DNA from 4 places in the Paenibacillus sp. FSL H8-0332 genome. Region 1 is predicted to be linked to each of the others. Evidence: riboswitches for the same ligand, from Rfam matches in the RefSeq annotation. Region 1 holds a riboswitch; each other region holds the start of a gene.
What was found. Region 1 has a riboswitch for cyclic di-GMP ahead of NST43_RS29445 (flagellar assembly protein A). Riboswitches for the same ligand answer to the same signal wherever they lie in the genome.
Positions count from the first base shown of each region.

Region 1 (7,427 bases):
TCCTTAACCGCACGGGCTACAGCATCCGCCACGGCGTCTACCTGAGGGAGCCGTCCCAGCTCCTCCGGCCGGAAGCTCCGGGTTCTTGCCACACCAATGGCGAGCGACTTCAGGCCATCAGCAACCACACCCGGCTCCCCCCGTCCGCTGCGGCTGATGACCGTGAAGTGCGGGCTGAGCACCCCTTCCGTACCGCCGGACATCACATAAGAGATGTCGGCAGCTCCTCCTTTTGCCGCTTCAGCAAAGAATCCTTTCAGCGCCATAACCGCATAACCCCGCGTAAAATCATTCACACAGCCGTTGCCCTCCGTCTTCCCCAGCACCGCGACCACTTCCTCCGGCCGGAACAGGCCTGCTTCCACCGCTGCGCTTAATCCCGACATATCATGCGGCGCGCCTGCTGGGATGCGGATTACCGAGCAGTTCATCATAGATCATCGCTCCTTGTCCAGAAAATAACCCGTTTCTCCAGCAGCCCGATACCCCAGAACAACAGCAGGCCGCACAGCGCCGAAGCAATAATGGCCGAGAACATCACCGGCGTATCCATATGATAGGAAGAGACAAGCACTACATAACCGAGTCCCTTATTGGCACCGACGAATTCGCCGACGATGGCTCCGACAATGGCAAGCGAGGTGGAGATTTTGAGGGCAGAGAAGATATAAGGCAGACTTGTCGGCAGCCGCAGCTTCCAGAAGATTTCGCTCTTCGTCCCTTTATAGGTCGAGAACAGCTCCCAGGCTTCGTATTCAATGGCCTTAAGACCTTTAACACTGTTCACCAGAATCGGGAAAAAGCAGATCAGCATCGAAGCGATCACCTTCGAGGTATATCCGGTCCCCAGCCAAACGACCAGCAGCGGGGCCAGCGCCACCAGCGGCGTAGTCTTAAGGGCGATGGCCAGCGGGAACATCCCCTTCTCAATGGGCTTGGAATGCACGAAAATCACTGCGGTAGCCAGGCCGAGGATATTGGCAAGAATGAACCCGGTCAGAGCTTCGCCCAGCGTAACCAGCGTATGCGACCAGAGCGAGCCATTAATAGCCGAGACTACCTGCGTAGGCGCAGGCAGCAGATACATAGGAACCGACAGGAGACGTACAGCCAGCTCCCATAGAAGCAGGAAGCCGAGCGCAAACGTGACCGGGTACAGGGTGTCTTTGATTTTGACCGTCATAGATGCTTCACCCGCTTTCTCAGTTCCTTGACAATCCGGTGGAATTCCGGCAATTCTTCCATACCTGCCTCACGCGGGGAGGGCAGCGTTACCGGAATGATATCCGTCACACCGGCGGGCCGGGGAGACATCATCACGACCCGGTCTGACAGCAGCGCGGATTCATGGATCGAATGGGTGACCATCACAATGCTGCTTAGACTGGTCTCCGGGCTCTCCCACAGCCGCAGCAGCTCGAAATTCAGCTTCTCACGCGTCAGCTCATCCAGCGCACCGAACGGTTCATCCATCAGCAGCACTGTCGGATCGGCCGCCAGAGCCCGGGCAATCGCTGCCCGCTGCTGCATCCCGCCGCTGAGCTGATGCGGGAAGTGGTTCAGATAATCCTGGAGACCGACCAGGCGCAGGGCACTTTCCGCTTTTTCACGTGCCTCAGCCTTGCTGAATTTCTTCTTCTCGCCCAGTTCAAGCGGCAGCATTACATTCTGCAGCGCACTGAGCCACGGCATCAGGACCGGCTTCTGAAAGACCATGCCCAGGGACAGATCCGGGGAAGCATACGCCACCTCTCCACCGGCTTCCGGGCTTAACAGCCGCAGCATCAGCCGGAGTGTTGTGGATTTCCCGCAGCCGCTCGGTCCGAGAATCGAAATGAACTCATTGCGGTATACATCAAGGCTGACCTGATCCAGCACAGGCACGTTGCCGAAGGAAAGAGAGCAATTGCGCAGGGAGAGCATGGTTTCCCGGGTACCGGGATGCTGCGCGGCGGCAGAATTCAGCTGTTCTTTGATCGCTGTTGTCATTATCGGGTCCCTCCTTATTTCAAAAACTCGTTGGTGAACAATCCGCCTAGGTCCTGTTCCTTTTTCACAAAGCCCAGCTCGACCAGATTCTTCTGCAGCGTCTCCCAGGACGCCTCGTCCATCGATCCCAGCGGGAGCTTCTCCGGATCAAGCAGCGGAATGCTGGCCTTCATCATATTGACCTCATGCTTCAGATCCAGCTTCTCGCCATATTTCAGACCGAATTCCGCCGCCTCCTCCGGATGCTTGACCGCATAATCCCAGCCCTGCATAGACGCCTGCACGAAGCTTGCGACCATCTCCGGGTCCTTCTTGATGACAGACTCCGTAGTGAACAAGGTATCGGCATAGAAATTGATGCCATAGTCGTTCGGGTCGATAATATTCACTTCCTTGCCCTGCTCCTCTACAGCCAGAACTTCATTAATAACATATCCGGGCCAGGCCTTAACCTGACCGGTTAACAGCGGACTCAGATCATATTTGACCGGCATTTCTTCGATTTGCGAAGGGTCGATGCCCGCGCTTTTCTCCATGGCACGGAAGGTCAGCTCTTCGTTGCCGCCCAGCTTAATGCCCACCTTTTGCCCGACAAGATCCTCCATCGTCTTAATCCCGGACTCTTTGAGCGTGAACATGACGAACGGGGTTTTGCGGTAGATCGCGGACAACGCTTTGACCGGGACGCCTTTCTCTCTGGCGATAACGACCTGGTCAGCACCGGTAACTCCGAACTCCTCACTGCCGGAAGCTACCATCTGCACAGCCGGGAAATCCGAGCCCCCCGGACGGATCTCAACATCCAGCCCCGCTTCTTTATAGAAGCCTTTTTCCACTGCGGTATAAAAGCCGGCAAACTGCGCCTGGTGAATCCACTTCAGCCGGAGCACCACCTTTTTCAGCTCGCCCGAGCCTTCCGCTCCCTGGCCTTCGGCCTTCCCGGCTTCCGTATGGTTACCGCAGGCAGTCAGGAGCAGCATTAGCGAGGTTAACAGCATCAGCGCTTTCGTTCTGGACTTGTTCCACATGGTTATTCCCCCGTTTATGAATGATTTAGTATTGCTCCAGCGCACGCAGCACCGCTTGTGAATCACTTACACTGCCGAACACCCCGCCCTGCATTTGAACCATACTCAGCGCCGCCAGGTGATTCGCTTCATCCGTTGCTCCCGTGCAATCCGCAAGGATCAGACACTCGTACCCGCGGTCATTGGCCTCCCGCATCGTGGTGTGTACACAGACATCGGTAGTAATACCGGTCAGAATCAGATGGGTAATTCCTTTATTCTTCAGGATCAGGTCCAGGTCCGTTGCATAAAAGCTGCCTTTGCCCGGCTTGTCTATAATGTACTCTCCGTGGGCAGGCGCCAGCTCCTCAATGATCTGCCAGCCGCGCTCCCCCCGCACGAGGATTCGTCCCGCCGGTCCTTCGGAGCCGATCTCGGCCCCGATCTGGCGGCTGCGCCACCTTTTGTTCGCCGGCAGATCCGACAGATCCGGCTTATGCCCCTCGCGGGTATGGATCACGGTGAACCCTTCGATGTCCCGGATACGTGCCAGCAGCCGCTGAATGGGCTGAATCGCTCTTGCCGTTAATGAGAGGTCATAACCCATTCTCTCGACGTAACCGCCCTTGCCGCAAAAATCCGTCTGCATGTCGATAATCATCAGCGCTGTCTTCGCCGGGTCAACTGCCCCGTCATAAGGCCAGATGTAAGGTGTTGCTGCAATCTGCATGATTTATGCTCCTCTCCTGATGTCGCTATCTCCATTAATGTTATTTTAGTTAACATTAATTCGCGTTTCCTTGGTATGAGTTAGATTATATTACAATGAATTTGGGATGTCTTCGGTTTTATTACGAAATAATATACTGAATGTTTGTGTTTATTTACATATCTAACATATACATTACACAAAAACACAAAGCTTGGTCGTCGCTGCCGTGAACATTTGGCCGTCCGCTGCTTTTTTCTTTTTCCACCTGCCGGGCGCAGAGGACAGTTCCCCCTTTTCTTGTTCTCATGGCTTCCATAAGATGTAAGCGCTGGGAAACCAGTTTTTTTGTCGAAATAGAGCTGCATATTTCGAGTTTTTTGATAAATAGGCATAATATAGTTGAAAAATAGCTCTTTAAGTACTAGAATTAAGCTTGTTTGCAGAAGTTAATGCCACGCAAGAACTATTTATGACTCTTTTTGTCGATTACAGTCGACTACAAATAACCACCTCTACAGGATGTATATCATTGATCTATTTCTAAAGGCAAACTTCCCGAAAGGGCAGGACGCAAAGCCATGGGCCTAAGAACGCCAAATCCCGCGTTTAAGGTCGCCAGGCTGCCAATAGAGACCACTTAAGCCGGCTGTTCACGGGAAGTCCTCCCGGGCTTGATGATGTTCTTTTTCTGTACGAATTGCCATTGATCATACGAAAAAGTGAGGTTACAACCATGCCGCAGCATTATATCGAACCAAGCCGATATGAATTCGTAGAGTCCCTGATGCTCGAACGTAAAGGGCTCCTGGATTCATTCTCTGTGGAGGGCCGAGCTTCTGACGGGACACATGGAGATAAGAATGGAATTATCCTCGTGCAGGACAACCAGATATTCATTACGCCTCCGCTGCCCGGAGGCGCTCCCGCCCGGATTTCTGCGATCCACCCTGTTGTCCTGAAGATCAACTGGAAGACCGTTACAGAACCAACCGAGGTGACGAAGGCGGATTATATCACCTGGGAGATCTGCGAGAAGCCGCAATACGAAATTACCGTATCGCCTGACAAGCTCAAGGTCCACTTCACTCTATACCGTGCAGAGAAGTACGCCTGGAATCTGGTCAACTGTCCCGCTGCTTTCGAGGCGGTCGTCCGTGCCCAGCCCAACCCGGCGATGCTGCTGTCCACGCTCACTATAGAACAGATTATCGCCTCACTGGACAACCGTTTTATTCTGCGCAACCTGAACATTCCCGCCCTGTACGCGGAGCTGGAGAACCCTACATATCTTCCCGTATGCATCGCTGAAGGAAGAGCCCCGCTGCCCGGCAAGGAAGCACGGCTGGAATTCCTGCTGCCTGAGCATACACTAGAGGGGAACCGGATGTTTCAGGGACAGGGAGCCCCGGATCAGAAGCCTGCGGAACCCTTGGAGTATCTCCGTTTCCCGGGAGCCCCCTTTACCTTCGCAGGCGAAGTCTTCGCCCGCAAACTGCCGCCGGAAGAGGGCATTCCCGGCTTCGACACAGACGGCAGAGTCCTGCCCCCTCCCCCGCCGCAGGATATCTACTTCGCTGCCGGTAACCATGCCAAGCTCCTCCCCTGTGGTAATATCGTGGCCCGGCATACCGGCAGACCCCGCATCTGCGGAGGAAACGGCAGCGTCCGGATATGTGATTTCCCTCCGGTCCGTCTGCTGACCAGGGAGACGGCGGATACTGCGGGCGATGTTATGTTTGCAGGCGACGTCATTGTACCGGGAGATCTGGAAGGACCTGTACGTATCGAAGCCCTGGGTAATGTGTACGTCTATGGAGATATACGCCAATCCACAATTATAGCTACCGGCAGTATTTATGTTAGCGGCCAGGTCACCGGCAGCGGCCTGTACGCCGGACACGCGGGGGTACAGCAGCATCGTCTGCACAGCCTCGCAAGCCTGCTGCGGACTGAGGCGGACGGACTGCGTGAGGCAGCGCGCCAGCTGGCCAAGAACGTGGAATCCCGCCAGCAATCCGTGAAATACGGCCTGGTGGTCATGCTGCTGCTGGAGGGTAAATACAGCCACCTCGAAAGCCTGATCCGCGATCTCCAGGCTGCGCTGAGCCGTATGAACGGGGCGTTCGGCTCCGGCACGGACCAGCTCTGGCAGATGCTTGAGGTATTCGCCCATCCGGGACAATTCACCGGGTACATCACAGACAGTGTCCTAAGCCGCTTCTCCAGGCTGCTCCTCAAGCTGGGCGAGGAGATTGAGCTGCTCCAGGAGGAGCATGCGGTGATTAATCTTGCCCGGTCGCAGGAGAGCCGCCTGGAGTCTGGCGGCAAGCTGCTTGTGCGTGATTCCTGCTAAGACTACTACTATATAAGGAGAAGTGAGAGCGTGCGATATAACCGTCTGGGCAATAGCGGCCTGCAGGTATCTGCTCTGGGTCTTGGAACCAATTCATTCGGCAAACGCGCAGATCAGGAGACCTCGGTCCGCATTCTGCACACCGCTATGGATCAGGGCATCAATTTCATCGATACCGCCAATATCTATGCCGGCTCTGAATCGGAGCGGATCATCGGCCTTGCGCTTGAAGGCAGACGCCAGAGCGCAGTGCTGGCGACCAAAGCCGGATTGCCGAAGCATGAGGGACCCGGCGGCAGCGGCTCTTCGCGCCATCATCTGATGCAGGAGCTGGAGGGCAGCCTGCGCCGCCTGAAGACAGACTATGTGGATCTGTATCAGATCCACACCTTCGACCCCTACACACCGCTGGAGGAAACACTGCGCACGCTGGATGATCTGATCTCCGCAGGCAAGGTGCGGTATATCGGAGCCTCCAATTATGCCGCCTGGGAGCTGATGAAAGCGCTCGGGATCAGTGAAGCCCGTAACTGGGCGAAATACATCTCCATCCAGTGCAGCTATTCGCTGGCTGACCGCACGCCCGAAGCCGAGCTGCTTCCGCTCTGCCTGGATCAGGGCCTGGGCATCATCCCGTACTTCCCTCTGGCGGGCGGCATCCTTACCGGCAAATATGCCGGAAGCAGCCGCGCCCCTGCCGGCTCCAGAGCAGAGACTGATCCGAACTTCCGCCGCTTCCTTACCCCGGAGCGCATCTCGCTCGGGGAGCAGGTTCAGGCCATTGCGGAGGGGCAGGGCACCTCACCTGCGGCTCTATCCCTGGCCTGGCTGATGAACCGGCCCGCCGTCTCCACGGTGATTGTCGGCGCGACTACAGTAGAGCAGGTAGAGCATAATCTGCAGAGTCTCTCTGCTTCGCCGGATGCGGGGATACTTGAGCAGCTCGACCAGGCCAGCGCCGCCTTCCGCACCGGCGAGCCGTTTGCGGTCTACCGGCTGCCGTAAGCGCTGACGTTCATATCCATATACAAACAAAGCGAGCCCCCGTATACGGAGACTCGCTTTTGTGTATTTTGGCTAATGATGAATTTGTATTATACCGCAGCGATGAACCGTTCCATGTCTTCCTGTACGGTAGTAATACCGCCGATGCCGAAGGTATCTACCAGAACCTTGGCTACATTAGGCGACAGGAAGGCCGGAAGTGTAGGGCCCAGGTGAATGTTCTTCACGCCCAGATGCAGCAGCGCCAGCAGTACAATCACCGCTTTTTGCTCATACCAGGCAATGTTATAGGAGATCGGAAGATCGTTGATATCCGCAAGACCGAAGACTTCCTTCAGCTTAAGCGCTATAACCACAAGAG
Region 1 is NZ_CP150145.1:6,763,474-6,770,900, forward strand. It holds gene NST43_RS29415 (ring-opening amidohydrolase) at 1-434, opposite strand, end outside; gene NST43_RS29420 (ABC transporter permease) at 431-1,183, opposite strand; gene NST43_RS29425 (ABC transporter ATP-binding protein) at 1,180-1,989, opposite strand; gene NST43_RS29430 (ABC transporter substrate-binding protein) at 2,004-3,017, opposite strand; gene NST43_RS29435 (isochorismatase family cysteine hydrolase) at 3,043-3,726, opposite strand; gene NST43_RS29440 (hypothetical protein) at 3,881-4,015, opposite strand; cyclic di-GMP riboswitch class I at 4,244-4,336, shown strand; gene NST43_RS29445 (flagellar assembly protein A) at 4,412-6,061, shown strand; gene NST43_RS29450 (aldo/keto reductase) at 6,092-7,066, shown strand; gene hcp (hydroxylamine reductase) at 7,156-7,427, opposite strand, start outside.

Region 2 (7,427 bases), 860 kb from region 1:
CTGCGCTGTGTCCACTTGGCGCGTCCGGCAGAAATGAACTGGTCAATAATGACCTGAGCGGCATTGGCGAAGTCGCCGTATTGAGCCTCCCAGATGACGAAGGTCTCCGGTGCGAACACATTATAACCATATTCGAAGCCGAGGACAGAGGCCTCGGACAGCGGACTGTTGTAGACGCCGAATGAAGCGGCGGCATCACTCAGCTGATGCAGCGGAGCATAGAGTTCACCGTTCTCGCTGTCATGCAGCACCAGATGACGGTGGGCGAAGGTGCCGCGCTGTGAATCCTGTCCGCTGAGGCGGATCGGCGTGCCATCCTTCAGGATGGTAGCGAAGGCAAGCGTCTCTGCCAGTGCCCAGTCCACCCGCTCTCCGTCATTCAGTGCATCCTTGCGGCGCTGCAATATCCGTTCCAGCTTCGGATAGACCTTGAAGCCGGCCGGTACGCGCAGCAGCTCGCGGTTAATCTCCTGCAGACCGGCCAGCGGGAAGGCATTCGGACGCTTCTGGGGACTGTCGTTATCCAGCGCGACGGCGGTTTTGGATTCCGCATTCTTCTGCTTGCCTTCCTTCATCTGATCGAAGGCCTGCTGAAGGACACTCTCCGCCTCGGCAATCATGTTCGTTACATCATCGGCTGTAATTACCTTCTCGCGCTCCAGGCGTTCTGCATAAGCGCGGTATACAGTAGGGTGGTTCCGCACCTTGCCGTATACAATCGGCTGTGTAGTCTCGGGATCATCCATTTCATTATGCCCGTGGCGGCGGTAGCCGATCAGATCAATCAGGAAGTCCTTCTTGAACATATGGCGGTAAGCGCAGGCCAGACGGACTGCGGCAATACAAGCTTCAGGGTCATCGGCATTGACATGCACGACCGGGATCTCATACCCTTTGGCCAAGTCGCTGGCATAATGGGTGGAGCGGGAATCTTCGCTCTCTGTGGTGAAGCCGATCCGGTTATTGACGATAATATGCACGGTACCGCCATTCTGATAACCCTGCAATTTGCCGATATTAAGCGTCTCAGCGACAATGCCCTCTCCAGGGAAGGCGGCATCGCCGTGCATCAGCACAGCCATGGCCTTGCTTGTATTCAGCTTAGGCATTCCCGGAGCGTTGCGCTCTTCCTGTGCAGCACGTGTGAAGCCCTCAACTACAGGATTGACGAATTCTAGATGACTCGGGTTATTCGCAAGCGTGATCCGGGTGCGCACGGTCTCGCCTTCGCGGACGGCACGGTCAGCCCCGAGATGATACTTCACATCACCGCTCCAGCCGTAGGTCACGCCCATGGAGCCTTCTGAAGGGAACAGCTCTTTGTTCGGCGAGTGATGGAATTCCGAGAAAATAATATCATAAGGCTTGCCCAGAATATGAGCCAGCACATTAAGTCTTCCACGGTGGGCCATGCCCATCAGAATATGCTCTGCGCCATCATGCGCGGCGGCGCGGACAATCTCATCCAGCATCGGCACAAGGGCGTCATTGCCCTCCAGGCTGAAGCGCTTCTGGCCGACGAAGGTCTTGTGCAGGAAGGTCTCGAAATGCTCCACCTGGATCAGCCGCTTCAACAGCTCTTTACGCTCTGTATTATTCAGCGGGGCAGGGGAGGTCATGGATTCCGCCTGGCTGTTGAGCCAGCGCAGCTCGCGTTCATCATGTACATGCCCGAATTCATAGGCGATGGTCTGGGTATAGGCCTGGCGCATTCTGTGGACGGCATCCATCGCGGTATGCACATCCGCAGGGGCATTATCCCAGATCAGCGAAGCGGGCAGTGCATTAAGATCCTCGCGGGTAAGCTCGTAGGTCTCCAGCTCCAGCCATTTGGCCATCGGGTTCGTGCTGCGCTCCAGCGGGTCAATGTCTGCGGCCATATGGCCATATATACGAATATTGGCGATCAGCTTCGAGGCCTTGACGGCCTTTTTGAGCCACTGCGCATCTGCGGATACGGCAGGCCTTGGAGCCCTCTCGGCATCGGGTGCCAGTGGAGGGGGGCCGGATACGGTGAAGAGATCGCGGTAATGTTGTTCAACAGAAGAGGGGTCCTTGACAAATTGCTCATATCTTTCTTGGATGTAGCCCAGGTTGGGGCCGTAGTATTTGCTCCATACTGTGTCGTTATAGGGCTCTTTGACTGCCATGAATAGGTCCTCCTAACGGATAAACTCCACGCGAGGCATCCAGTGTGCCACTTGGCGGAGCTGCAAATGTTTGCGGTTTCATTCTCATCCTATTGTGCTACTTTCCGGCGGGGTAATCAATTCATACTTTCGGTCAATCCGTTCGCAATTTGGCATGATTCATTACAGTATTCATACGGAACTATCATAAATAGAAATAATTCATTTATATATGGACGCACTTAAGAATTGAAACGAAGCTGGACCGTCGCTGCGGTGAACATTTGGACCTCCGGCCGCTGTTGTATTTGAATTTCCTAATTTGAACCGCTCTTCGCGGTAGAAATCCAAATACAAAGGCGGACGCTGCCGCTCCTCCAGTTCCAAATTTCCCCTCCGCTTCTTTTGCTTTTTGTTATTTCTTTAGTGCTTTCAAAATATAAACTCACATAACTCTCCGTTATATATACAAATGGGTAATTGTCTCTATACGATGGTGCGTGCAGCGGTAAGCCGGGGCGGTTAGAGTTCCCTTTAGTATATTTAAACTATTACATAGGGTTTGAACTTGGAACTGGAAATATTTATACAAGCTGCTGGCAATTTCAGCTAAGTTTCCTCACATTTTAACATAAAAAAATTCCAGAAAACGACACACTAATCGCGTATGATCTTGTATAATGTTATTGCGGAGAACGGTTTCATCGATTCTTGCCAGATCCTTTCATGATGGAAAGGGTCCAGTAAAAGGTAAACCTGCCGAAAGACAGGGGCACAAAGTCTCGGATCTAAAGTAGAAATACTACAAAGTAGCAATACTACTATGATGGCCGGACTGCCTGGGGACGCGAAAATTCTAGGAGGAGATTTCTTGGATATGTCCAACCAGGGGAATAACGAGTTGCAGGCAGTAGATCTGGATTTGGAATGGGTAGACTTGCTGATGTCTGCCAAGCAGGCGGGGATCGCGGCAGAGGATATCCGCCGGTTTCTAAGCGAAAAGGCACTCCAGGCGATGTAAGGGCGGTCATCATTGTTCGGATACATACAGAAAAGGCACAGCGGCCGGTACGCTGTGCCTTTTCTGTATGCCTTTGAAAGGATGCCTTCGCCGAAGGTGGCCTCCCTGCCAAGTGAAGTCTTCCCGGCGGCATACAATACTACGTCTAGTTGTCCTTTTGATCCATACGCCATTTCTGGTAATCGAGGAACTCCTTGAATTCCCGTTTGCTTATACCGGAGGCCATGGCCTCCTGAACCAGCCGGAACCATTCCCCGTCCAGAGCCTGTTCTTCCGTCTCTGCCAGCCCGCCATACAGCAGTGCATGAATGGATACCTGAAGCGCGTCAGCGATTTTTTCGATGAATTGAATGGAGGGGTTGGATTGAATGTTCCGTTCCACATTACTGAGGTATGATTTCGCCACATCAGCCTTATCCGCAAGCTCGGATAACGAATAGCCCTTCTCCAGCCGGAGTTTGTGGATGCGGCTTCCCATAGTATCTGACACGATTACAACGCCCTCCGTACTTTTTTGGTAAAAGATAAGAATTTATATGCTTCGCGCTATACATTCTCCTTATCTTTCTCGCTGAAACGGCACCGCCCTTTAAAGGGACAGTAAAGCCGTTTCCATTTGTAAGTATAACAAAAATCCGCAAATCGGACAAAATTCATTGAACCCGGCAGCCGGGAGAAAAGGAAAAGGCACACCCGGCCCGGTTGGGGAAGGATGTGCCGTCTTCATGGATTGCTGACCTACTTGGCTTCTCCCAGTCCTTGAAGTGCATCGAAGGTCCAGTTCAGAGCTAAGCCGTCACCCTGAAAAATGTTCTGATCGAGCGTGTTGTCTACGAATTCGAAAGCGATCTTGAAGGTCTTGGACCCGGCGGCGGCAATCCCTCCTGGCAGTACGCCTGCTGCTACGAGATCGTAGCTGGGGGTATTCTTCAGATCCTTCAGGGAGATCTCGGACAGCACATGACCGCTTAGTGAACCGCCGGTGTACGTACTATCTAGGAGCTTGACCTTGAAGTGGTCTCCGAGATCCTGGCCCGCGTTATCACCCATGGCATCGGTCACGGTGTAAGTGGTGGCAAGCTTGAGGAGCTTGATATCCAGTGTGCCGTCATTGGACAAGGTGAAGGTGCGGACGGTGTAGTCTCCCGGCTTCAGATTCGTCAGCGCTACCGGAGTATTGAAGGAAGAGCCGAGCTTCAGCGTACCTGCGGCGAAGGTTGCCGTGCTGGTGGCTGTGGAGCTGAAGTAAGCGAAGGTGCCCCCGCCGATTAAAGACAAACCCAGTGCTGCCGATGCTACGCCAAGACCCAATGTTTTTTTGATACCCATGATTTATTTCCTCCTCGAATGGTTTGATTTGTTGTGGAATTATTTGAGACTGCCTTTTTCCTGGTTGGCTTCGAAATTCAGCGTCAGTGCAAGCGTATCGCCCTGATAATAGTTCTGCGGCTGGAGGGTCTCCTTGAAGGCAAACTGGATGGTCAGGTTATCCGAGGTACCGGCTTTAATGCCGGACTTCTCTCCGCCTAAGATCGCTCCGACAATTCCCCGGGCCACCAGATCGGGACTCTCCTGCTCCAGATCGGCCAGCGAGATGACCAGGAGCGGCGATTCTTTCTTATCCTTGTTCACGAGGAAGGTCACAATAATATCATCCTTGAAATTGTGGGAGCCGTTGTCTCCCTGAGCGTCTGTAATGGCGGATGAGGTGCGCAGTACCACTTTGGGAATATTGAGTGTCCCGTCATTTTTGAGTTTGAAGTCCCGTAAGACGGTATCACCCGGCTTGAGGTTGCTGAGATTAACAATGACGGAGGGATCAGATTGAAGTGATAAGGTTCCGTTGTTAAAAGAAGCTGAGGAAGTAGAAGTGCTGCTGAAGTAAGCGAAGGTGCCTCCGCCGACCAGGGTCAAGCCTAATGCTGCCGATACAACGCCGAGACCTAATGTTTTTTTGACGTTCATTTGTTCATCCCTCTCTTATGAGTCTGCTTTGTGCATAGCCGGTGCTTCCGGCAAGCTGTATTGTGGCTCCGCGTTTCGTAAACGGGAGAGGACAATCGATCATTGTATGAGGTCAGTCAAAGTATCCGGCCCGCCGCCGCCGGTTGCGGAAGACGAGACGTTCTTCTTTTCCAGTGCCGCAACGGCCTTCCATGAAGAATACAGCGCGTAGAGGAGCAGAAGCAGTCCGGGAATAATCATCAGCACTACGCTTCCGGCTTTGGAGACTGCGAAGCTCATGGCATAGCCCACATAGGGGACGGTCACGCCGGTATACTCACCTACCACATTCGTGGAGCTGACGGCGGCGGTGTCGGCTGAATCATTATTGTCGCCCTTGGTGGTGTAGCTGGCTTCCCCCAGAGCACTGTTCAGCTCGGCAGCGACCACGCGGTGGGTGATCAGAATGTTATCGGGATTCAAAAAAGTGATCACATCGCCCTTCTGGAACCGGCTCATGTCCCCGCCCGGCTTAATGGCCACAATGGAACCGGTCTGAATGCCGGGCTCCATGGAGCCGGATAATACCGTCTTGATCTGGTAGCCGAAGAAGGAGGGCTCGCCGCCGGAGGCTTTGGAGATGACAACGGCTGTGATTAGCACCAGGAACACTATAAGAATCAGAGTGGAAATTATCGTATTGACTATTTTTCGGATGCGCATCTTATTCGCCACCTTTGCTGGGTTCAGATTGTGGAGCCGGTGTAGCTGTAGGAGCAGGCTGCCCGCCGTCCATCACAGTGCCCGGAATTGGAATTTCGCTGCCGGGTTCATGATCTGGAGTCGCTTCCGGTAAAAGAATCTCAGGCGCCGGAGTGGCAGTGGGAGCAATAACCTCTGCTGCTGAAGCTGTGGGGACTGGATTGTCCTGTACAGGAGCTGTGGGAGCGGGCTGCTCTCCCGGCTGGCTTTTGTCAGGAAGACTGGTTGCGGCCGGCTGGTTCTGGGCTTGTTCATGCTCCAGCTTCAGCTTCAGCGCTTCGTCAGCAGCCTTCTGCTTCTCTAAGGCGAGCCGTTCGGCTTCCTCCGCTCTGGATTTATCGGCCTTTTCAAGCGCCAGGCGTTCCTCTTCCTCTTGCTGTGCCTTCGCTTTGTCCTCAAGGGCCGTCTTGGCTTCAGCGATCTCTGCCAGCCGTTCCTGCAAGGTGTGGATGGTGGAGGACAGGGTATCCTTGGACGCCGTTAATTCGCTATTCATCTGCTCATACGTGTTCAGCAGCGCGGGGGATACCTGCGAATCTGCCTGATAGGCGCTGGTTACGAACGAGAGGATAGGCTCCTCAGCAGGGAAGCTGTAGTCATCCTGCCGGAGCAAGACGCGGTCCGGATTGCCGGTGGGCAATGATCCGCCGATATCATGGATCGTGCCAAGGTAATGCATAATTCCGCTTAACGTCTCTGCCAGCGATTCCGATAGAATCCCGCTTTGATGAAGACTCTCCTGAAGCTGGTCGAAGAACTGTGCGTCACGGATTTCCAGACAGTTAGGGTCGAGATTCACCATATATCCTCCGAGCTTGTGCAGAATGGCCGCTGCATGGCCAATTTCCTGCAAGATTTGTTGCCAGACCGTCCCATTGAAGCTCAGTTGCTTCTCCAATAGGTCGATCTCGCTGCCAGCTTGAGTGAGCTCAGCCGAGAGTTCGCCAGCCGCCTGATCCAGCTCCGTAAGCGATAGCTCTCCGGTAGCGACAGAAGTGTTGTACACTCCACTGATGCTATGGCTGCCAAGGGAGGATTTCAGCTCCATGAGGGTGCTTAGGTGCCCGCTGAATTCCGATAGCAGCTGTTCAATCTGACCCGGGAATACCGAGCACAGTCCGATGGAGCTGATCTGTTCCTGGGAGGTTTTGAACTCTCCATAGGTACTGCCGATCTGGCCCGAGGTGTACATCAGAAGCACGGATACTGCCATACCTGATTGCAGAATCCGCAGGCCGAGCTTCCTGGCTTTTCGTTTGCGCCGCTTGGCAGATCTGGGGTACATAGCTAAGCCCCCTCTCAACTTGCTAATGAGTTATTCGTTATATTCGTTCTTTATAAAGAACGTTTTCGTAAGCAAATCATACACTGCGCCGCTTGGAAAAGAAAAATGTTAATTTCAGCGAAATGTTCGCAATAAAGTACGAATTGAGTGGGATATCTCTCTGTAACTGCGGTTATCGCTGTTTTTCACAAATGTTCTTTATAGAGAACAGTCGGCGGGCGTGGCTGGGAGGAGCGGAGAAAGGTGAGGGGGAGACTAGGGGGAGGTAAAGTGCATAGAGTTATTC
Region 2 is NZ_CP150145.1:83,617-91,043, forward strand. It holds gene NST43_RS00355 (2-oxoglutarate dehydrogenase E1 component) at 1-2,150, opposite strand, end outside; cyclic di-GMP riboswitch class I at 2,869-2,972, shown strand; gene NST43_RS00360 (anti-repressor SinI family protein) at 3,007-3,150, shown strand; gene NST43_RS00365 (helix-turn-helix transcriptional regulator) at 3,296-3,628, opposite strand; gene NST43_RS00370 (TasA family protein) at 3,889-4,479, opposite strand; gene NST43_RS00375 (TasA family protein) at 4,519-5,115, opposite strand; gene NST43_RS00380 (signal peptidase I) at 5,215-5,817, opposite strand; gene NST43_RS00385 (hypothetical protein) at 5,819-7,141, opposite strand.
Region 2: linked by a shared signal. The riboswitch ahead of NST43_RS00360 (anti-repressor SinI family protein) and the one ahead of NST43_RS29445 (flagellar assembly protein A) in region 1 are both predicted to bind cyclic di-GMP.

Region 3 (7,427 bases), 2.3 Mb from region 1:
AAGCCGTCTGCCTTGAACATGATGAAGCAGCCTTCAAGCAGCGGCACAACATCAGGAGCGGTTACATTCAGCTTGCGGCAGTCGATATCCAGCGCATATTCAGCAGGGGTAATCGGGTTGATGGTCTGCTGGTAAGCCTGAATAGATTTGAGTCCGTCCTCGTTAGAAAAGGTTCCTTCCAGCTCAATATTGATTATTTTCTTCGCAGTGTCTGTCTTCAAAATAAATTGTCCCATGTTGATCTCTCCCTATGTGTAAGTTGTAATACCTCCAAAATATCGTTCCTGCGACTCTATTCGACAAACCGCAGTTGAATTTGGGATATTTTACCTCCATTATAACCAGATCCGTCTAAAATGCGCAACCAGAAAGTCGAAAATTGTAGAATTATGAAGATTTTTCTCTGATCTCCTCCAGGGTATCCAGCAGCACATTAAAGGCCGAAATCACCCGGGGGGCACCGATACAAGGAACCAGATGCAGCAGCACACCCTTGATCTGCTCAACGGTCATGCCAACACGGAGCGCCATTACATAATGAACACCTAACTGCTCATATTGCCCCATCGTAATCAGAGACGAGATCACCGCAATCTCTTTCCAGTCAGAGCCAATCGTGGTCCGTTGAAAAATATCGCCATAGGCATTGCCCATGATATATTCGGCTAATTCCGGAAAATGCTCTTTGATTGGAGCCAGTGCCTTGGCCCCATAATCTCCTGAGAGATCAGTGAAATGATCGAGTCCGCTGTTCATGTTCTTGTTCACGCTTTGGCCTCCTGATAGTAAGTTGGAAAAGGTGTGTGAAAACGGCTTCCTTACGTAAGATCCAGTGTACGGTGGGCCGTAGGAGGCATCTCATCTCGGTCAGTCAACAGCTCAATGACAGCTGCCTTGTTAAGGGCTACAGCTTCGCGGATTGCCGCTTCGAACTCTTCCTGCGTCTCACAGCGAAAGCCGGCTGCACCCAGAGATTCGGCGAATTTCACGGCATCCATCGGAACCTCGAAGATCGTACCGTCAATCCGGCCGGTAGTTTTCTCCATGCCCTTGAGCGCCATATCCAGCTGCATATTGTTCACCACGATGAAAATCACCGGAATGTCCTGGCAAACGGCGGTGTTTATTTCAGCTCCGAGCATCATAAAACAGCCGTCCCCGGTAATACAGAAGACAGTCTCCCCGGGTGAGGCGGTCTTGGCGCCGATCGCCATGCCAATTGAATTGCCCATGCAGGCAAAGTAGGCATCGAATATGAAGCTGCCGGGCCTGCGCACATTGAACCATTTCACAGCATTGAAGCCATGGCTGCCGTCATCTACAAACACGCTGCTGTTGTACGGAATCAGATCGCTCATCGTGCTCAATACCGAAGCCAGAGAGAGCCCGTCCAGCACGGGCAGCTCGTCATTGTAATCATTGGAGATTGTGATTTCATGCTTGGTAACCGCAGAGGAGTCCAGCTTCTGGAGATACAGCGCCAGGTTGTCCCGCAAATCCCCGCCGACAGCGATGGTGGATGAGGACAGTATTTTGCCGACAAAGGTTGGATCTACATCGAACTGGATCAGCTGCTGGGGATGATTCTCCAGCTTGAGGTTGCAGATGGTCATATCGCTGAGACGGGAGCCCAGAACAATGAACAGGTCGCTATTGTTCAGTAATTCATCCCCGTGCGAGGAGCCGCCAACGCCGACAGGACCGTGATAGAGCGGGTGATCATAAGCTATGGCGCCTTTGCCGCCTGGAGAGGTGACTACAGGAATGTTGAAGGTTTCGGCCAGCTGGACCAGTTCCTGATGGGCCCCCGAGCGGTTGACGCCTTTACCGGCAATGATCAGAGGTCGGGCGGATTCATTGATCGCCGAAATAACCCGTTCATAGTTTTGGTAGCTGACCAGCCCTTCGCGTTCCGGCAGAACAATCCGGCATTCCGCGAGCCGCTCTGTCTGCACATCAAACGGAATGCAGAGATGGACCGGACCTTTTTTGTCACCGAGGGCGATGGATAGGGCATGGTTGAAAATCGTGCTGAAGTGATCGCCGCGTTCAACAAGCTTGCTGAAGAGGGTGGCCGGCCGGAACATATCCGCCAAATCAGCCAGATAGGAAGAGGAATCCTGACATTGGGGAATGCCCAGCTCCTTGATGGACTGGTGGCCAGTGATAAAGAGGACGGGAAGATTATTGGCCTTGGCATGCGCTGCTGCGGTGAGCAGGTTCGTTCCGCCCGGACCGGAGGTGCCGAAGGCTACCCCGAGGCTGCCGGTCTTCAGAGCATAACCGCTGGCTGCGAAGCCGGAGCTGGATTCGTGCCGGCCGGGAATAAACTGTATGCCATAGTCAACCATTTTCAAAGCGATGGGGCAAATAGACTTGCCAATGATTCCAAAAGAATGTGTCACTCCTAGATTACGTAATGCTTCCGCCATATAATCTGCAACTGTCTTCAGAACATCCACCCCGCAAGTTGTTATTTGTATACGTCAGCAATAGAAAACCTGTACTCAAAAATAGGAGCACAGGCCTGTTGCACGAATCACCATAATCAAACGCGAAACCTAAGGCGTTCACAGTTTTTCAGCAACCTGGCTGTCATGATCCCACTTCAGAAATGAGACTGTAGATCCATGGCTTTGCGTCATTCCCTTTCGGTGAATTTTGCCGGTATGCGGTTATAAATTAAGCAAAGGAGAATTTTCCTTTACAATATATTCCTTGCTCCTCTTTTGTCAATAACCCTTGTGAGAAGAAGCTCGGAATTTAGCGAATATTCAGGAGTAAAAATCGCTAGATATTTGGATTTTCAAACTTTTGAAAATGGTTGTCTCTGGAAGACTAAAGTCTTAAAATGCAAATGAATATTAAGGGCTATAATTTTGTAAAGTGAGCACAAAGCCTCATTGCATCCCGGGTTCGCTGCAAAACGTTATGATTTTATGAGAAATACAGGATTGAAATATCTGTTAATAGGTCTTAAGTATTGGCATGCTGGAGAGTCTGCTACTAGTTAAGCTATGGTACTAGAACATTTAAAGTAAAGAAGTGCAAAACAGGATTCTTCGTGTTATGCACAATTTCAACAATTTGTGAATATTACATAACATTCTTTGTTTTGCCCAAAAAAAGAGACACCTCCCGCAGAAAATTCCGCAGGCGTGTCTCTTTGTGCCGAGGCTAAAATTTGAAAATATGAATCGTTTTTTGCAGATTGAAGACTGCGGAGGTCATCTTCTCTGTCTCCTCAGCTACGGATTGCAGCGCGTGAATCTGTTCGTTCATCGCTGCGGATACCTCTTCGGTCCCTGCGGCGGTCTCCTGGGTGATGGCTGAGATATTCTCGATCGCCCCGGAGATCTTGAGCGCGCTCTCCAGCATAAGATCACTCTCTGCGGAGAAGGAGGCGATCTGCTCGGTTATGTATTGGACGCTATGTACAATTTGAGCAAAGATATTGGCCGTCTCCGTTATCATCTCATTCTGTACCTGGACTACCTCTTCGTTGATGGCGATGTTATCAATGGCCTGCTTGATATCCGCTTCAATGCTGCGTACCAGCCCGAACACCTCTTTGGTTGAAGCGGTGGATTCCTCGGCCAGTTTGCGCACCTCCTGGGCAACGACAGCGAAGCCACGGCCATGCTCGCCTGCACGGGCGGCTTCAATGGAGGCATTGAGTGACAGAAGGTTGGTCTGTTCAGCAATTTCGGTAATCGTCTTGGTAATCATCGTAATGCCGCGCGCGTTCTGCGACAGGGCTTCGATCGTATCCGCCACCTTCTGGGTAGCCTGGATGTTCTTGCGCATGCCTTCGGCTTGGGTATCCACCGATTGCCGGCCTTGTTCTACCAATTCCAGCGTATGTACAGACCTTCTATTCATTTCCTTGGTGGAATTCGTATAATTGGAGACTTTGATTTCGATATCCTTGATCGATTCGGTCATATCAGCGATATCCACCGAGATCTCGTTAGCACCGAGAGCCAGTTCATTGGAGGAGGAGGCCACCTGTGCCATTACAAACTTCAGGTTCTGATTCTTGTCTTCAATCCCGCGGCTGGCGTCCATAACCTGACGGGTAATCTGTGAGGCATCGGTGAGAATTTTTTTGAGCTTGTCAATCATGGTGTTGAAGGAGCGGCTAATGTCGCCCATGGAGCCATTCTCGTCGGCACGGCTGGTGAAGTCGCCTTTGGCAATCGTGTGCGTCACATTGGAGATGTCCTCGAAAGAAGATGTAAGCGTTCTCTCGATAAAGCGCGCAAGCGGGTAAGTCAGTGCTGCCAGGACTGCGACAAGAACAATGCCGATCAGCAGCCTGTCCATAAGGATTAGCGTGATTAAGACAGGAACAGCGAATAAAGCGGCAACCAGGTAACATCCGGTGACGATTTTTTGTTTCAACGGCAGCTTGTTCATCCAGTCCATAATGTAAAGTTCCCCCTATAAATAATAATGTGTATTGTAATATTATAGGGGATACTAGTGCATTTGGTCTATTATTAAAAATCGTATAATGCTGCCGCTTCACGCAGAGCCGAAGCAACCGTATCCGCAAGCTCAGGCGGTGCGGTCACCTTGATGCCCTGACCCAGGGACAGGATGATCCGGCACGCAGATTCCGGCGTGTTGAACTCGGCCTCGGCCCTGATCCAACCCGGGGCTTCAGAAGGCTCCTGGTGCAACAGAGTGACGTATCGCTCCTTCTGCAGCTCCTTCATCGTGAGATCCCTGACAAGCAGGCTGGCGGGGTACCTGGGCAAGGCAGACTTGAACGCGGCGGTGGAGGCCTCCCAATAGTGTGGCAGGTCGAAATCCTCCGGCTGCTCAAAAGACTCCTCTGTGACTTTGGCCTCAGTGATTCTGGAGACCCGGTAAGTCCTCAGCTCGCCATCATGCCCCGCGACCAAATACCAGACGCCGCGCTTGACTACCAGCCCCAGCGGTGAAACCAGCCGCTCGGCAGTGTCCTCCCCGCGCAGATAGGTGATTCGCACCTTGCGGTTCTCCCATAAGGCTCCTTGCAAAGCGGATAGGGAGGGATAGGTCTCCCCGGAAGGATGCCACCCGGCTCCGTCGATGTGAATCCGCTGGCTGAGGAAGCTGAAGGGGGTGACGGGCTGCCTGGTAGCGACGGCTTGCAGCTTGCGGGCGGCCGAGGAGAACTCCTCCTGAATACCCAGAGCGCGCAGAATCGCCGGATCAGCGGGTACCAGCAGCGCAGCAATCTCCTTGGTGTTCATTCCGGTCAGGGAATTCCGGTAGCCTTCCGCCAGCTTCCAGCCGCCTTCCCGGCCTCGCTCCGCCAGCACGGGGATGCCGGAGAAGCTAAGTGCCTCCATATCCCGGAAGATTGTACGTTCGGATACCTCCAGCGTTTGTGCCAGCTCCCGGGAGCTGATTTTGCCGCGGCTCTGTAAAAGTTGAACGATAGTGATCAGACGGTCTGCTCTCATTCGGAGGCCTCCCTGAATTTATTATTTGATTATATATGTCAGTGGTTGTCATGTATAAGGTCTATATTAGACAAGAGTACGGATTAGCGCAAATGATCTTCTAATCCGGGCAAGATAGATGAAAGGGAGCGGATTAAATGACAAATCTGCAAGGGAAAGTGGCATTGGTTACAGGAGGGAGCAGGGGAGCGGGCAGAGGCATTGCGCTGGAGCTGGCGAAGGCAGGTGCCTATGTGTACATTACGGGCAGGAATGCAGGTACACCGCAGGAGCAACATGCGAGGACGCTTGAAGGTGTGCTGGCTGAGATCCGCCGTTCAGGCGGGGACGGAGCCGTGATCCGCTGTGATCATACCAATGACAGTGAGACAGAAGCTGTAATCCGGCAGATTAGCGCAGAGCAGGGCAGACTGGATATCTTGATTAACAATGTCTGGGGAGGCAACAATTTGCCGATCTGGAATAATCCTTTTTGGGAGCTGCCTACGGAACATTGGGACAATATGTTCACTTCAGGTGTAAGGGCGCAGCTGATGACCAATTATTATGCCATTCCGCTGATGCGCAGCGAAGGAGCGGGGGCGGGTAAATTAATCGTCCATACGACCTTCTGGGATGAGTATAAGTACACCGGTAACTTCTATTATGATTTGTCCAAAAATGCGCTGGTGCGCATGGCCTACGGGTTGTCTCTCGAACTGGCAGCGGATGGCATCGCGGTGATCCCCGTCTCTCCCGGCTGGATGCGGACCGAGCTGGTCCTGGACAGCTTCGGTACAGATGAGGAGCACTGGACAGAGGAGGAGGGGCTAAGGACGACCGAGTCAACAGCCTTTGTCGGACGCGCAGTTGCAGCGCTTGCTGCTGATCCTGAAGTGATATCCATGACGGGTACTCCCCAGAAGGTAGGGGACCTGGCACGGAAATACGGCTTTACGGACACCGATGGCCGGCAGGTGCCAGCATTCCGGATTTCATAGTAAAACGCAAAAAACACTCTTTGGAAGTGCGCAGCTTAAGCCCGCACTCCCGAAGAGTGTTTTATTGTGGAGAAATAAAAATTAGAGCAGAATGATCTCCTCAGCGGTGTTGATCTCCGGCAGTCCGGCCAGCTTCACCAGGACCTCCTTCGGCACACCCTTATCAACGGTCAGGAGCATAATGGCGGCTCCGCCGATGATAGTACGGCCAACCTGCATGGATGCGATATTGACGCCGTTCTCGCCAAGCAGGGTGCCGACGAGTCCGATGATACCCGGTTTATCATTATGCGAGATGACAAGCTGGTGGCCTTCTGGAGCAATATCGACCGGGAATTTGTTGACCTTAACAATCCGTTCGCCGTAGCCCTGCAGCAGGGTGCCGGCAACCAGACGCTCTTCATCATGCTCAGCCTTGAGTGTTACTGTGATGAGATTGGTGAAGCCTTTGGTTTTGGAAGCCTTGGTCACCACTACGTTCACATCGCGCGTCTTCGCCAGATGCATCGAGTTGACGATGTTCACATCTCCGGCGAAGTGGCGGGTGAGTACGCCCTTGACGACATAGCGGGTAAGCGGCTGGGTATCCACATCCGAGAGATCGCCGGCATACTCCACATGGATCTCGCGGATCGCCCCGTCCGTAATCTGAGTAGCGAAGCTGCCCAGCTTCTCGCCGAGGGTGAAGTACGGCTGCAGCTTGTTCATCACGCTAGGCGCAACCGGCGGAATGTTCACCGCGTTGATGAATGGTTCGTTGCGCAGGATATGGAGGACCTGCTCCGATACATCGATGGCCACGTTCTCCTGGGCTTCAATCGTCGAAGCACCCAGATGCGGAGTCACGATAATCTTCGGATGTGTAAGGAACGGGTGGTCCGCTTCAGGCGGCTCCTTCTCGAAGACGTCGAAGGCAGCACCGGCTACAATGCCGCTGTCAATCGCTTCTACCAGCGCCATTTCATCGATGACACCGCCACGGGCACAGTTA
Region 3 is NZ_CP150145.1:4,463,108-4,470,534, reverse strand. It holds gene NST43_RS19380 (hypothetical protein) at 1-236, opposite strand, end outside; gene NST43_RS19375 (carboxymuconolactone decarboxylase family protein) at 388-768, opposite strand; gene NST43_RS19370 (thiamine pyrophosphate-binding protein) at 819-2,462, opposite strand; cyclic di-GMP riboswitch class I at 2,580-2,676, opposite strand; gene NST43_RS19365 (methyl-accepting chemotaxis protein) at 3,178-4,428, opposite strand; gene NST43_RS19360 (YafY family protein) at 4,503-5,456, opposite strand; gene NST43_RS19355 (SDR family NAD(P)-dependent oxidoreductase) at 5,594-6,436, shown strand; gene serA (phosphoglycerate dehydrogenase) at 6,518-7,427, opposite strand, start outside.
Region 3: linked by a shared signal. The riboswitch ahead of NST43_RS19370 (thiamine pyrophosphate-binding protein) and the one ahead of NST43_RS29445 (flagellar assembly protein A) in region 1 are both predicted to bind cyclic di-GMP.

Region 4 (7,427 bases), 960 kb from region 1:
CGTGGGCAACAATGACCGTCCGTCCGGCAGCACGCTCTGACGCCAGATAATAGCCTTGCATCTTGAGCCCCTCCTCAGACACCAGCTCCACCTCACGGAAGGTCTGCCGGGACACCCACTCCGCCCCTTCTCCCCACGAAGCTCCGGCCACCGGCGGCGGATCGATCTTAAGGTCTGGAGTCTTGGCCAGGAATTCCTTAGGGGCCCGCCTAATGGCTACTCCATAAAAATAGAATCCGGCATATCCCACCCCTGCGGCCACGACGATCAGCGCCACAAGCAGGTATAGCATCCACATCAACGTTCCTCCTTTAGTAAGCAACCCTTCCCAGTCAGGGAAAAGCATCTCTTGCTTAGTGTAATTTGAGCCTAGTATAGCACGGGAGTACGGCCAACTAAAAATATAGCCGAGACGCCCTGTTTTTTAGTGTATTTTGTAATGGAGTATGAATTACGGCGACGCTTAGAAGCACGCTCCGCAAACGGAACGTTGTTCCAATCGCTCTTGTATCCAGATTTTTCCATTCCCCTAATCGGTGAAAATCCGGATACAAAGGCGACCGCTCTGCTTCTCCACAATCATTCCGCCCGCTCCGCTGTTTAAGAGTGGGAGTATCAAAAGGAACAAAATGCTTGCGGCATCGCCATTGTAGTCGGTTTTTCGACCATATCCGACCCACACGCCTCTGCCGCACCGAATGTAGTCGCTTTTTCGACCACATCCGGCACACACGCCTCTGCCGCACCGAATGTAGTCGGTTTTTCGACCTCATTCGGCACACACGCCTCTGCCGCACCGAATGTAGTCGCTTTTTCGACCACATCCGGCACACACGCCTCTGCCGCACCGAATGTAGTCGGTTTTTCGACCACATTCGGCACACACGCCTCTGCCGCACCGAATGTAGTCGCTTTTTCGGCCATAATCAGCCCAGATGACCACGCGCTGTCCATGTGTTCAGTGAAATCAGCAAAGTCATTCCTATTCCTGATCCAGAATATAGTCATCCTGCGGATGCTCCAAGACACTTTTCCCCAACTATATGCACAACTTATCCACATCGGACGTAAATCATAATTTTCTAATCAAAAGAAAGAGCTACTTCCAGGAGAACGTCTTCTCCGAAAGCAGCCCTTGTCAAATTACAGGATCACCGTTTGTTTGTATAAAACTCAGCTAGGATGATTCACTTACTTACGTTTGCTGTTTCTGGTGGTTCTTCTAAGAATCAAGCCCAGACCCGCTAGTGCCAAACCGGCAAAATAATAAGGTGCAGGACTAGATTCGCCCGTCTTCGGCAGAGTCCCTTCCACAGGCACACCGCCTAGAGGAACTTCATCATCAATAATGACTACATCGGGTGCCGGTTCCGCTGACGGCGTTGGCTCCGGTGTTGCTGCTATTGGCGCAACCGCAACAGCCGGTGTCGGCGTTGGTGCCGGTACTGTTGTAGCTATTGGAGTTGCTACAGGTCCAAGCGGCAGCGGATCATCATTCACAGCCACATCATTGCTCACGATAAATCCGATAATCGGAGTCGGCGTAGGCACTGGAGGGAAACTGAACGGCGGCGATGTTGGCGCTGGCGTTGTTACTGGTGTTGGATCTGGTGTTGGTGTCGGCGTTGGCGTCGGCGTTGGTGTCGGCGTCGGCGTTGGTGTCGGCGTCGGCGTTGGTGTCGGCGTCGGCGTTGGTGTCGGCGTTGGCGTTGGCGTTGGTGTCGGCGTCGGCGTTGGTGTCGGCGTCGGCGTCGGCGTTGGTGTCGGCGTCGGCGTTGGTGTCGGCGTTGGTGTCGGCGTCGGCGTTGGTGTCGGCGTCGGCGTTGGCGTTGGTGTCGGTGTCGGTGTCGGCGTTGCTGTCGGCGTCGGCGTCGGCGTTGGCGTCGGCGTTGGTGTCGGTGTCGGCGTTGGCGTTGGTGTCGGCTCTGCCGTTGGCGTTGCTGTCGGCGTTGGTGTCGGCTCTACCGTCGGTGTTGGTGTTGGCTCTACCGTTGGTGTTGGTGTCGGCTCTACCGTCGGTGTTGGTGTTGGCTCTACCGTCGGTGTTGGTGTTGGCTCTGCCGTTGGTGTTGGTGTCGGCTCTACCGTCGGCGTTGGTGTCGGCTCTACCGTCGGTGTTGGTGTTGGCTCTGCCGTTGGTGTTGGTGTTGGTTCTGCCGTCGGCGTCGGTGTTGGTGTCGGCTCTACCGTCGGTGTTGGCTCTGGTGTCGGTGTCGGCGTTGGTTCTACCGTCGGCGTTGGTGTCGGTACTGCCGTTGGCGTTGGTGTCGGCTCTGCCGTTGGTGTTGGCGTCGGTTCTGCTGTCGGCGTTGGTGTCGGTACTGCCGTCGGCGTTGGCGTCGGCTCTGCCGTTGGCGTTGGCGTCGGCTCTGCCGTTGGCGTTGGTGTCGGTACCGCCGTTGGCGTTGGTGTCGGTACTGCTGTTGGCGTTAGTGTCGGTACCGCTGTTGGCGTTGGTGTCGGTACCGCTGTTGGTGTTGGTGTCGGCTTCACAGTTGGCGTTGGCGTCGGCTTCACAGTTGGCGTTGGTGTCGGCTTCACGGTTGGTGTTGGCGTCGGCTTCACGGTTGGTGTTGGCGTCGGCTTCACGGTCGGCGTTGGCGTCGGCTTCACGGTCGGCGTCGGCGTCGGCTTCACGGTTGGTGTTGGCGTCGGCTTCACGGTCGGCGTCGGCGTCGGCTTCACGGTCGGCGTTGGTGTTGGCTTCACGGTCGGCGTCGGCTTCACGGTCGGCGTTGGTGTCGGCTTTACAGTTGGTGTCGGTGTCGGCTTCACGGTCGGCGTTGGTGTCGGCTTCACGGTAGGTGTTGGCTTTGGAGTTGGAGTGCACACAGGTGTCGGGCTAGGTTTTACTGTTGGTGTCGGCTTCACGGTAGGTGTTGGCTTTGGAGTTGGAGTGCACACAGGTGTCGGGCTAGGTTTTACTGTTGGTGTAGGTTTCACTGTAGGTGTAGGCGTTACCGTCGGTGTTGGCTTCACGGTTGGTGTTGGTGTTGCCGTCGGTGTTGGCTTCACGGTTGGTGTTGGTGTTACCGTCGGCGTTGGCTTCACGGTTGGTGTTGGTGTAGCCGTTGGTGTCGGTGATGGACTAGGTGTCGGCGTTGCGGTCGGCGTCGGACTCGGCGGCGGCCCCTCTCCTTCGTACAATCCCAGGTGCATCTCTACCCCGCCGCTAAAAGATTTTGCAATCAGGGTTCCGTACAGCTCTGCTCCTTTATAATGAACATCCGCTCTAGGTGCGAGGATCGTCCCGAAGAATGAGGTATATTCGATATTCACCTCAGAGGCTTCGTAAAAGTTGAACAATACTTGACTGGCTCTGCCGTTACTCATTGAAAAGCTCGGCACATTGACTGTAGACCCGCTTATATTAATAATCAGCGTAGCGTTCTGGGCAATGTTGAATTCGATATAGTTGGTCTTCGCCAGTGTCGAAGCATCCAAATGAACTACATTGAAACGATCCGGTGCACTTATCTTGAGCTGTCCATAATGATTATCGCCAATCTCATTCGTGTCGGCCAAAGCCCCATACTCTGTGGAACGGGAGATCAGCATCTGCTGCTCGGCTGCAAAATCAATCGGGCTGGCATTTTTCTTCCCGCCTTTGATGTTGACACCAGGCTCATTGGCTGTAAAGCTATCCCCAAATACCACATTCCCATAGATCTCTCCACTGCCTGAATGTACAAAATTCTTACCGGCCACAAGTACATCCGTCGGCGCAGCACCACTGTATGCTCTGGCTACTCCGTAACCTCCGGAGAGGGTAATGTTCCCTGCCGCTGCCAGGCGGCCCTCAATCTGATCATTGGCTTGTTTAAAATCCCCGAGGATAAAAGCATTAAAATTCCCTGCGACACCCAAAACCGGTGTTGGCGTATACGGCACCCCTGAAGCTGCTCTAACATCCGTCCCCCACGTAAAGGCACTGGATAAGGTCAATAGGCCCGCCATAATGATGGCGGCTGTTTTACGCACTCTTTTCTTCAATAGTCCACACCTCCTAGTTACTATTCTATGAATCTGTCACGAGACTATAACAACAAAAAAGACCGCCAAGAAGGGTTAGCTTCACGGCGGCCGGACGACCCTAGCCTCAACTTTTGAGACAGTAGATTCCTGACTTTGCGTCCCGTTCTTTCGATACGGTTTGCGTTTGTACATGATTTCGATATGAAATTATAATTTGCTTATGTAAATTCATTGTTGAGTCTATGACATTTGTTACTTTTGTACTAATTTCAGTTTATCCGCTCTCCCACCCTATTGTCAATCCACTCCCAGTATATTTTTTGAAATTATTTTTTACGATGGTTCCTCATTGATCCCTTGTACCATAAGGGTTAAGGGACGAGTCTCTTTTTTATCTAGTGACGAAAAAAGTCGAGAAATCAGAGGATTGGCTGTAGCCGTTTGTCTCTCTTTTCTATAATACTATCAATTTATATCATTAAAATTTGATACATTCGTCCTATTTTATCGCCCTCAGCCCACCTCTACTCATCATCTGCTCCTGTTCAATGCAATTTTACCTATTTATGGGCATCTCAGCTCGAAAAAAAAGTGCCGCCCATAGGGACGACACCTGCAAATAGAATTCATATATTTTGAATAAAAATGTCGCCTAGGCAGACCCGAACAGCTGAACCCAGCCAATCATCGATACCCAGAGCGGAACACTTAGAATGATCCCGAATACTAAACCACGGCGGAGACTTCCTTCATGACTCATTGCCATTCTCCTTTGAGCTGAAATTTTTTAATCCTCTATCTTTAATGTTTCAATTTTAATATAAAATAATTCATTCTATTTTATTGTGAAAAATGTCACATTATTAGGATTAGTTTATAAAACCCATTGATTATTTTTTGAAGGATGAGTTACAATGCGAATATACGTTCTCTTTGAGGGGTTGAGAAGGATGCAAAGAGCAGAGAGCCAGGACAACCTGCTGGTCAAATCCTATATTTTGCTGCCGCTTATTCTATCCGCCTTCGAGCGCGATGCTTCTGCTATATCCTCAGAGCTGCGCACGCCTGCGCCTTATCTGGAGGTGATCCAGACGGCCGTCCATGCCGCTTCTGCCGATCTGCGGGAGGTCCGTGCCGGGATGCGCGCCCGTGGTCTGAAGGTCTATGAACAGCAGCGGCTGGAGGCAGGCGTTGAAGCCAAATTCATCTGTAGGGGTTATCACGAGCGGATGCTGCTGCTGGATGATGTGATTGCCGCCCAGGCCACTCTGCATATGCGCAGATATCTGGGTATGGAGAAGATGAAGCAGCGCTAACAAAAGAAGCCTGCCGCAAGCGGCAGACTTCTACATCAAATGATCGCCCGGATGCGGCTACATTAATAACGTCCAATACCCCAACGTGCCGCATATAACCACTACAGCTACCGGGTACAGGATTCTCCGGCTTACCTGATCCCTGAACGCAAGAAACAAACAAAGCATACAAAGCCATGCAATTAGAAGGCTTCCCATCTATTATGCATACGCTCCTTCCCGGCATTCCTGCCCCTCTCCAGCGGTAACCGCCTCAGAGCACAACTATCCTTATATATAGGAAGATTTCCCGCCGAATATCCCAATTATACCAGCCGGCAGCCAATCTGGAGCAATTTTTCTTCAAAATGTCGTCAGGAAATTCACAATTCCTCTTCCAGCACAGGATATTCCCAGAACCCCAGGCGTCCCTTAGCAGATATAGGATGTACCAGTGGAACAACCTTTTCCAGCTTCCAGGCATACCTTCCCTCGGCATAATTGCCGAATACATATTCATTGCCACCCGGCCAGCCCTGCTGCGCAAGCTCCGGCGTCACCTCACAGCAATCCGCAATGCGGCTGACTGCAATGATCTTGCCCGTTGGCAGATTGTCTGCAGTGTAGCCATGACGGGCAAGTAACGACTGATACGGCTCCGTCCGGCAGATCGCCTTATTCACCTGCATCCCGGCATGAATGGCTAACTCCCCCCGGTGGGCGGTCCGCCAGGTCCGGGTTTCGATTTGTTTTTCTCCCAGCGCAATTAACGTGGCCCACGGCTGGCGAATGGTCAGGCATTTCATAATGTAGCTTGCCTCCTCTGATGAACACCTTTTTACTCAGAATTACTATGGCCTTCTATGGGAAACAATAATAGCTAAGAAGGGGGACTGACGAACTATGGGTAACGGATTAGATCAAGGGTACGGGGTATTAAAATGCAAATTATCCAATGAGGATACCATATATAAGCTAGGTGTCAAAAATAATCATGTCCAGGTACTGGTTGAGGTTGAAGGTAATATTAATAAAAAGTACAGGGTGGCTATCAATATCAGATCAAGTGCTAAAGCGGAACATTTACCGGAGGACACTGCAAATCAGGTGCTTTATTATGTGGGCGAAGATTTCAAAGCCGAAGAAACGGACCGTTGGCTCACGCTTGAATCCGGCTTCACGAAGATCACCAGGCATAACCGGAGCCTTGCCCTTGATTATATCAGAGGAAACCTGGTGATTCCCAGTAAGATGGTAGCTCTGCCTAATACGAACCAAGATGACAAGGAAGACAATGATCCCCACAACAATCTGTATGACAAAATCACCTCTTATCTCAAAGAGACACAGGAACAGGATGCAACCCTGTACGTATTCGGCGAGCCTTGGGGACCGGAAGAGGGTAAGCCCGATAAGTATTTCGGCTTCACCCCCGGACGCGGGGTTCATAATATTCATATGAACCAAGGCAATGCGGGCGGGTACGCCAGAGAAAATGGCACATGGCAAGACGGCGGAGTCCTTATACATTTCGAGAATGAACACAGATGGGTGGCTATCTTCCTGGCCTTCCAGTCCCAATCCTGGTGTACCAACGACCAGGGCGATGCCACCAAGCCGGTTAGTGAATGTAATCATACCAATGCTTTGTCATGAGCCAGCACCATCGCATTAACCGCTGATACGATATCCTTGGCATCCAGCTGTTCATCCAGCTTCAAATGAAGTTGTAAGGTAGAGACTGGTGAAGGGTTAGCAGAAATGATGAGCTCAACCTCATGAGATGAAAACACCTTCGCTTGTAGGATTTCCAGCCAGGGGATAAGATCCGGTAACGCTTTATCCTCCGAAGGACCGGTCTCCATGCCATCCACCCCAATAGGGGAATGCCCAGCGAAATACTCAATTCTGAGCACAGCATCAGAAGGAGGACTGTTCCTCTTCAAATTCCTAGCCGCTTCCAGCTGATGGCGGGAGGTTTGTTTACGACCGATAATTATATTCCACAAAACGATACACAGGGAGGGGATGAAGAAGCAGAGCACCGCCAACCAACCACTGGTGGTCTTGACATAGACGGCAAAAAAGAGGGCTGCGGATAGAATCACAAGCAACCAAATGTTGAGCTCCTGCCGCCATTTGGACTGGCGCTTCCCG
Region 4 is NZ_CP150145.1:184,636-192,062, reverse strand. It holds gene NST43_RS00815 (alpha/beta hydrolase) at 1-292, opposite strand, end outside; gene NST43_RS00810 (hypothetical protein) at 616-1,008, opposite strand; gene NST43_RS00805 (choice-of-anchor A family protein) at 1,192-3,993, opposite strand; cyclic di-GMP riboswitch class I at 4,076-4,168, opposite strand; gene NST43_RS00800 (hypothetical protein) at 4,926-5,291, shown strand; gene NST43_RS00795 (ASCH domain-containing protein) at 5,654-6,076, opposite strand; gene NST43_RS00790 (YukJ family protein) at 6,174-6,926, shown strand; gene NST43_RS00785 (hypothetical protein) at 6,905-7,427, opposite strand, start outside.
Region 4: linked by a shared signal. The riboswitch ahead of NST43_RS00805 (choice-of-anchor A family protein) and the one ahead of NST43_RS29445 (flagellar assembly protein A) in region 1 are both predicted to bind cyclic di-GMP.